2 linked regions of the Variovorax sp. PBL-E5 genome follow. The protein of the gene in region 1 interacts with the protein of each later gene in a pairwise test. Links are inferred from orthologs where the notes say so. Each region holds a gene or a part of one and is shown on either strand. Other genes may lie near its edges. The genes, in order: ruvC and ruvA.

Evidence for each region.
Region 2: the proteins of ruvC (region 1) and ruvA interact in binary tests that used the Escherichia coli proteins (3 or more experiments, as listed by UniProt). The link is inferred for Variovorax sp. PBL-E5 from one-to-one orthologs.

The regions. Positions count from the first base shown.
Region 1 is NZ_LR594671.1:911,876-914,927, reverse strand. The notes cover bases 307-3,044. They hold ruvC (crossover junction endodeoxyribonuclease RuvC), read left to right. Parts: upstream 307-1,270; coding sequence 1,271-1,819; downstream 1,820-3,044. Other genes in these bases: lpxC (UDP-3-O-acyl-N-acetylglucosamine deacetylase), read right to left, coding at 2,742-3,044; WDLP6_RS04465 (hypothetical protein), read right to left, coding at 2,553-2,729; WDLP6_RS04470 (AbrB/MazE/SpoVT family DNA-binding domain-containing protein), read right to left, coding at 2,242-2,502; WDLP6_RS04475 (PIN domain-containing protein), read right to left, coding at 1,847-2,245; WDLP6_RS04485 (phosphatidate cytidylyltransferase), read left to right, coding at 307-1,147. Also shown: WDLP6_RS04490 (lysophospholipid acyltransferase family protein), read left to right, coding at 1-70; more of WDLP6_RS04485, read left to right, coding at 77-306; more of lpxC, read right to left, coding at 3,045-3,052.
Region 2 is NZ_LR594671.1:4,722,406-4,725,506, reverse strand. The notes cover bases 301-3,087. They hold ruvA (Holliday junction branch migration protein RuvA), read left to right. Parts: upstream 301-1,301; coding sequence 1,302-1,874; downstream 1,875-3,087. Other genes in these bases: ruvB (Holliday junction branch migration DNA helicase RuvB), read left to right, coding at 2,411-3,087; WDLP6_RS23115 (hypothetical protein), read right to left, coding at 1,884-2,315; WDLP6_RS23125 (PhoH family protein), read right to left, coding at 322-1,269; ybeY (rRNA maturation RNase YbeY), read right to left, coding at 301-320. In the rest of the region: more of ybeY, read right to left, coding at 1-300; more of ruvB, read left to right, coding at 3,088-3,101. UniProt on the Escherichia coli protein: The RuvA-RuvB-RuvC complex processes Holliday junction (HJ) DNA during genetic recombination and DNA repair.

The sequences.
Region 1 (3,052 bases):
GCCGGGCGAAGAGCGCCGCCCCTTCCTGGACCGCGCGCGCGACGCGGTGATCGCACTGCGCTACGTGTAGGCCCGGATGAACGACTACCTGCGCCATCTCACGCCGACGCACCAGGTCGCAGCGCTGTTCCTGATCGTCTTCGGCCTGCTGGTGACGGTCAGCACCATCGCCTTCCTGCTGACCTTCAAGGAGCGCCGCAATCCGCGGCACGATGCACTGTGGCAGGCCGAGCTGCTGCACTTTCGCGCCCTGCTTCGCACCAGCTGGTTCATGGTGGTGGTGTTCTGGATCGGCTGGGCGCTCGGCGAAACGGTCGCGACCGTGCTGTTCGCACTCATCGCATTCTTCGCGCTGCGCGAGTTCATCACGCTGTCGCCGACGCGGCGCGGCGATCACCGCAGCCTGATCCTGGCTTTCTTCGTGGTGCTGCCGATCCAGTTCTGGCTGGTTGCGACGGCGCGCTTCGACCTGTTCACCGTGTTCATTCCGGTCTATGCCTTTCTTGCGATCCCGGTCGTGAGCGCACTGGCCGATGACCCGAACCAGTTTCTCGAACGCAATGCCAAGCTGCAGTGGGGCATCATGGTCTGCGTCTACGGCATGAGCCATGTGCCGGCGCTGCTGCTGCTGTCCTTTCCGGGCTATGAAGGCAAGAGCGCCTTCCTCGTGTTCTTCCTGGTGTTCGTGGTGCAGACCTGCATGCTGACCCAGCACTTGATATCACGGCGCACGACACTGCCGACCGACGGCGCCGAGCCCGCAGCGCCCGAGCAACCGGCGCGCGGCCTCGACGCGATCTGGCAGCGCCTTTTTCGGCAAGCGCCCTTCGCGCCGCACGTGAGCCGCAGCTTCAACTGGACCAGCTGGGCGATCGGCATGGTGATCGCGAGCCTGGTCGGCGCACTGTTCTCGTTCATCACGCCCTTCGGCTTCGGCCAGGCGCTGGCGATGTCGCTGATCGCCTGCGTCGCGGGCTCGATGGGGCACCTGGTGATGAAGGCGCTGAAGCGCGACCGCGGCATTCCCAACTGGGGCCAGCGCGGCGTCGGCATCACGGGCGCCAACGGGCTGCTGGACCGCGTCGATGCGCTGTGCTTCGCGGCGCCGATCTTCTTCCACTCGGTGCGCTGGTACTTCGGCGTATGAAGTTGCACACCCCCAGGCTTGCCCACTTCGTGTGGCCGCCCATCCCCTCACCGGGGGCAACACCAGCGGCCCGGCAAAGCCGGTTCCGCGGTGTTCCCCGCATTCGGCCGGGGAAATGACGCCGTGCGAATACTAGGGATTGATCCTGGCCTGCAAACCACCGGCTTCGGCGTGGTCGATGTCGACGGCCATGCGCTGCGCTATGTCGCCAGCGGCACGATCACCACCCGCCACCTCGGCACCGGCGAATTGCCTGCGCGACTCAAGGTACTGTTCGATGGCATCGGCGAGATCGCAGAGCGCTACAAGCCCGATGCGGCGGCGGTGGAGATCGTGTTCGTCAACGTCAATCCGCAATCGACGCTGCTGCTCGGCCAGGCGCGCGGCGCCTGCCTGACGGCGCTGGTCACGAGCAATCTCACGGTCGCCGAATACACCGCGCTGCAGATGAAGCAGGCCGTCGCCGGCCACGGCCGCGCCGCGAAGGCGCAGGTGCAGGAGATGGTCAAGCGCCTGCTGCACCTGCCAGGCGTGCCGGGCAGCGACGCGGCCGACGCGCTCGGCATCGCGATCACGCATGCGCACGTGGGTGCCTCGATGGCGCGGCTCAGCCAGGCGACGACGCTGGGGCGCAGCACCAACGGCGTGTACCGGCAGGGGCGTACGCGGTGAGACGGCACGGGCGGCGATTCGAGCGCCTCAACGCAACAACCGATGAGTTGGCGTCTTCGCCGCCTTCTTGTCCAGCGTCAGCACCGGGGCGTAGCCCGCGATTTGCGCACGCACTGCCAGCAGATAGTCCGAGAAATCGGCAGGCCCGGCCTCGTAAAGTCCAAGTGCCTGTCTGACTGCGCCCGGGGATTCGACCTTGAGCTGATCCTGTTCCATCAATGCACTCAATGCCTGATGCACCGATTCCCGTTCGTAGCCATAGCTGCGCTCCAGCACCCAGGCCAACTCGCACAGCACGATGTGATCGACATAGGCAGGCACCCGCGCACTCGCGTTGTCTCGCAACCAGCTTTCTGCCTTGGCGGCCTGACGGGCGTCGTCGTTGGTGAGAAGCTTCACCAGGATGTTGGTGTCCAGCGCTATCACTTCGCTGACCTGGATCCGTGCTTTTCCTTGAGGTGTGCCGCCACGCCAGCGTCCATTTCTTCGACGGTCAGAGCCCGCCGGGGTCGCGCCAGAAGGCCCCTGAGTGCCTTGACCGGCTTTGGTGACGGCCGCTTCAGGATGATGGTGTCGTCGTCGACGACGGTCACCAGCAATCGATCGCCAGCTTCCAGCCCAAGCCGTGTCCTCGCGGCGCTCGGCAGCGTCATCTGGCCTTTGGATGTCAAGGTGGTCTGCATCAACATTCCTTACGAAGACGTAAGGATACCATTCGGTACGGATGCGGTGCTCAGACCACCCGTTCCGCGATCAGGACCGCAAAGAACCCGAACGCCGCCAGCAGCGTCCACTTCAGCACAACCCACCCGAAGCGCCGGTACTTGACCCGCCCCGTCCCCGCATAGAACGCGAACGAAGCTCCCGCCACCAGCAACAGCAGCAGGACGGCCCAGCGGAACAGCAGCATCGACCGGCGTGCCTACCAGGCCCGCGCGACTTCGGCGAAGCCGACCGGCGCGCGCTTCTCGTCGTCGAAGGTCACGATCTCGTAGGCGTCTTCGTGCGCCAGCAACTCGCGCAGCAGCTTGTTGTTGAGCGCGTGACCGGAACGGTAGGCGCTGTAGGCGGCCAGCAGCGGCCGGCCGATCACGTAGAGATCACCCATCGCATCGAGGATCTTGTGCTTGACGAACTCGTCGTCGTAGCGCAGCCCGCCTGCATTGAGCACCTTGGTATCGTCCATCACGATCGCGTTGTCGAGCCCGCCGCCGAGCGCGAGCCCCTTCGAGC
Region 2 (3,101 bases), 3.8 Mb from region 1 along the record:
TAGTGCGCCGCCAATGTCTTGCGCTGCGCCCTGGCCTCGCTCGCCACCACGGGCGCGCACAGCACCAGGTCCGCCATCACCACGGGCTCCTGCGCATAGTCGAAGGTCAGCACGTTGGTCGCGTAGTCCTTGCCGCGGAACTCGCGGTTGAGCCGCTGGCCTTCTTCGGCATCGACGATGCGCACGGTGATCTCCCCATCGCGGTCAAGCGCGTGGCGGACCCAGCGTGCGACGCTGTGCCGCGGCAATGCGGCGCGGTGGCGGTCCACGCCCTTGAAGCGCGCGAACTGCAGCGACAGCGAAAGAACGGCGAGTGCCATGTCAATGCCTTGCGGTGCGCTTGCGGGCGTTGTCGTAGGCGTCGACGATGCGCGCCACCAGCGGATGCCGCACCACGTCGGCACTGGTGAAATGCGTGATCGCGATGCCGTTGACGCGCCGCAGCACCCGTTCGGCATCGACCAGCCCGCTCAACTGCGTCTTGGGCAGGTCGATCTGGCTCACGTCGCCCGTCACCACGGCCTTGGCGCCGAAGCCGATGCGCGTGAGGAACATCTTCATTTGTTCGGGCGTGGTGTTCTGGGCCTCGTCGAGGATCACGAAGGCGTTGTTGAGCGTGCGCCCGCGCATGAAGGCCAGCGGCGCGATCTCGAGGGCGTTGCGTTCGAAGGCCTTCTGCACCCGGTCGAAGCCCATGAGGTCGTACAGCGCGTCGTAGAGCGGCCGCAGATACGGGTCGACCTTCTGCGTGAGGTCGCCGGGCAGGAAGCCGAGCCGCTCGCCGGCTTCGACCGCGGGCCGCGTCAGCACGATGCGCTGCACCGCACTGCGCTCCAGCGCGTCGACCGCGCAGGCGACGGCGAGGTAGGTCTTGCCGGTGCCGGCCGGGCCGATGCCGACAGTGATGTCGTGGTTCGCGATGTTGTGCAGGTAGACGCTCTGATTGGGCGTGCGCGCGCGCAGGTCGGTGCGGCGCGTGGCGAGCGTGATGGCGCCGTCGGGCGCTTCGTCCATCGCGCCGTCGCCTGCCAGCGTGAGCTGGACGACCGCGGCATCGATCGGCCGCTGCGCAATTTCGTAGAGCGCTTGCAGCACCTCCATCGCGCGCTGCGCATTGACCTTGGGGCCGTCGATCTTGAACTGCTCGTGCCGATGCGCGATCTTGACGTTGAGCGCTTCCTCGATGCGCCGCAGGTGCGCATCGAGCGGCCCGCAGAGGTGGCCGAGGCGCGTGTTGTTGGGTGGGGCGAAGGTGTGTCGCAGAATCACGCGGATTTCATTCAAGAGCGAGAAGGGCACCCATGATAGGCAAACTCACCGGCATCCTGGCCGAACGCAATCCGCCGCAGGTGGTGGTGGACTGCCATGGCGTTGGCTACGAGGTCGACGTGCCGATGAGCACTTTCTACAACCTGCCGGCGAGCGGCGAGCGCGTTTCGCTGCTCACGCACTTCGTGGTGCGCGAGGATGCGCAGATCCTCTATGGCTTCGGTACTGCCGCGGAGCGCGCAGCTTTTCGCCAGCTGATCAAGATCTCGGGCGTCGGGCCGCGCACCGCACTGGGCGTGCTCAGCGGCATGAGCGTGGGTGAACTCGCACAGGCCATCACGCTGCAGGAAGCGGGGCGGCTGGTGAAGATTCCCGGCATCGGGAAGAAGACCGCCGAACGCCTCCTGCTCGAACTCAAGGGCAAGCTGGGTGCCGAGCTTCCGCTGCCCGCGCACGCCGCCACCGATGCGCAGGCCGACATCCTGCAGGCGCTGATCGCGCTCGGCTACAGCGACAAGGAGGCCGCCGCCTCGCTCAAGGCGCTGCCGAAGGACGTGCCGGTGGGCGAGGGGATCAAGCTGGCGCTGCGCGCGCTGGCCAAGTGAACCTGCGCGTCAGAGGTCCTGCGTGAGCAGCGCGAGCAGGAACATCGCACCCTGGCATGCGATCACGATGCCGTGGCGCTGGATCAGCTGACGCGCATCCTGCACGCGCTCTTCGAGCGTGCGAGAGGCATTGGACGTGAAGCGCAGGCCGAGGCGGTGCGTGGCGCTGTCCAGCGCAGGCATCGACGTGATGGTGCCGGTGGCCAGGCTCTCGAGCAGCCCGCCGTCGAAGCGCAGCCGCGCTGCGAGGTAGCGCTCGAAGACGCCGATGACGATCGTCGCGCCGAAGCCCATGCACGAGATCGCCGGCAGCGAACGCGCGGTCAGCGCCAGCACGAGCAGGGACACGCAGCTCAGGCCCAGGCCGCAGGCCGCCATCACGGCGCTGGCGCGCAACAGGCTCGCAGCGGCGGCACAGAGTGCCCGGTCGTTCTCGCTCATGGGATTCTTTCTCGGCGCAGCATTCTGCCAGCGCGCGCGGCGGCGCCGGCCGAGGCCGCCCAGCCGACTAAACTGCGCGCTCAGCCCGACCTGCCATGACCATCCAGACCGACGACTTCGCACCGGCCCCGCAACGCGTGGTGTCCGCCGCGCCTGCCTCGCCCAACGAGGAAGCGATCGAGCGGGCGCTGCGCCCCAAGCTGCTCGACGAATACGTCGGCCAGGCCAAGGTGCGCGAGCAGCTCGAGATCTTCATCGGCGCCGCCCGCCAGCGCGGCGAGGCGCTCGACCACGTGCTGCTGTTCGGGCCGCCGGGGCTGGGCAAGACCACGCTGTCGCACATCATCGCGGCCGAGCTCGGCGTGAACCTGCGCCAGACCTCGGGCCCGGTGCTCGAGAAGCCGAAGGACCTCGCCGCGCTGCTCACCAACCTCGAGCGCAATGACGTGCTCTTCATCGACGAGATCCATCGCCTGTCGCCGGTGGTCGAGGAAATCCTCTACCCCGCGCTCGAGGACTACCAGATCGACATCATGATCGGCGAAGGCCCGGCCGCGCGCAGCATCAAGCTCGATCTCCAGCCCTTCACGCTGGTCGGCGCCACCACGCGCGCCGGCATGCTGACCAATCCGTTGCGCGACCGTTTCGGCATCGTCGCGCGGCTCGAGTTCTACACGCCCGAAGAGCTGGCGCGCATCGTGCACCGCAGTGCCGGACTGCTGGCGGTGCCGACGGACGCGGCCGGCGGTTTCGAGATCGCGCGACGCTCGCGCGGAACGCCCCGCA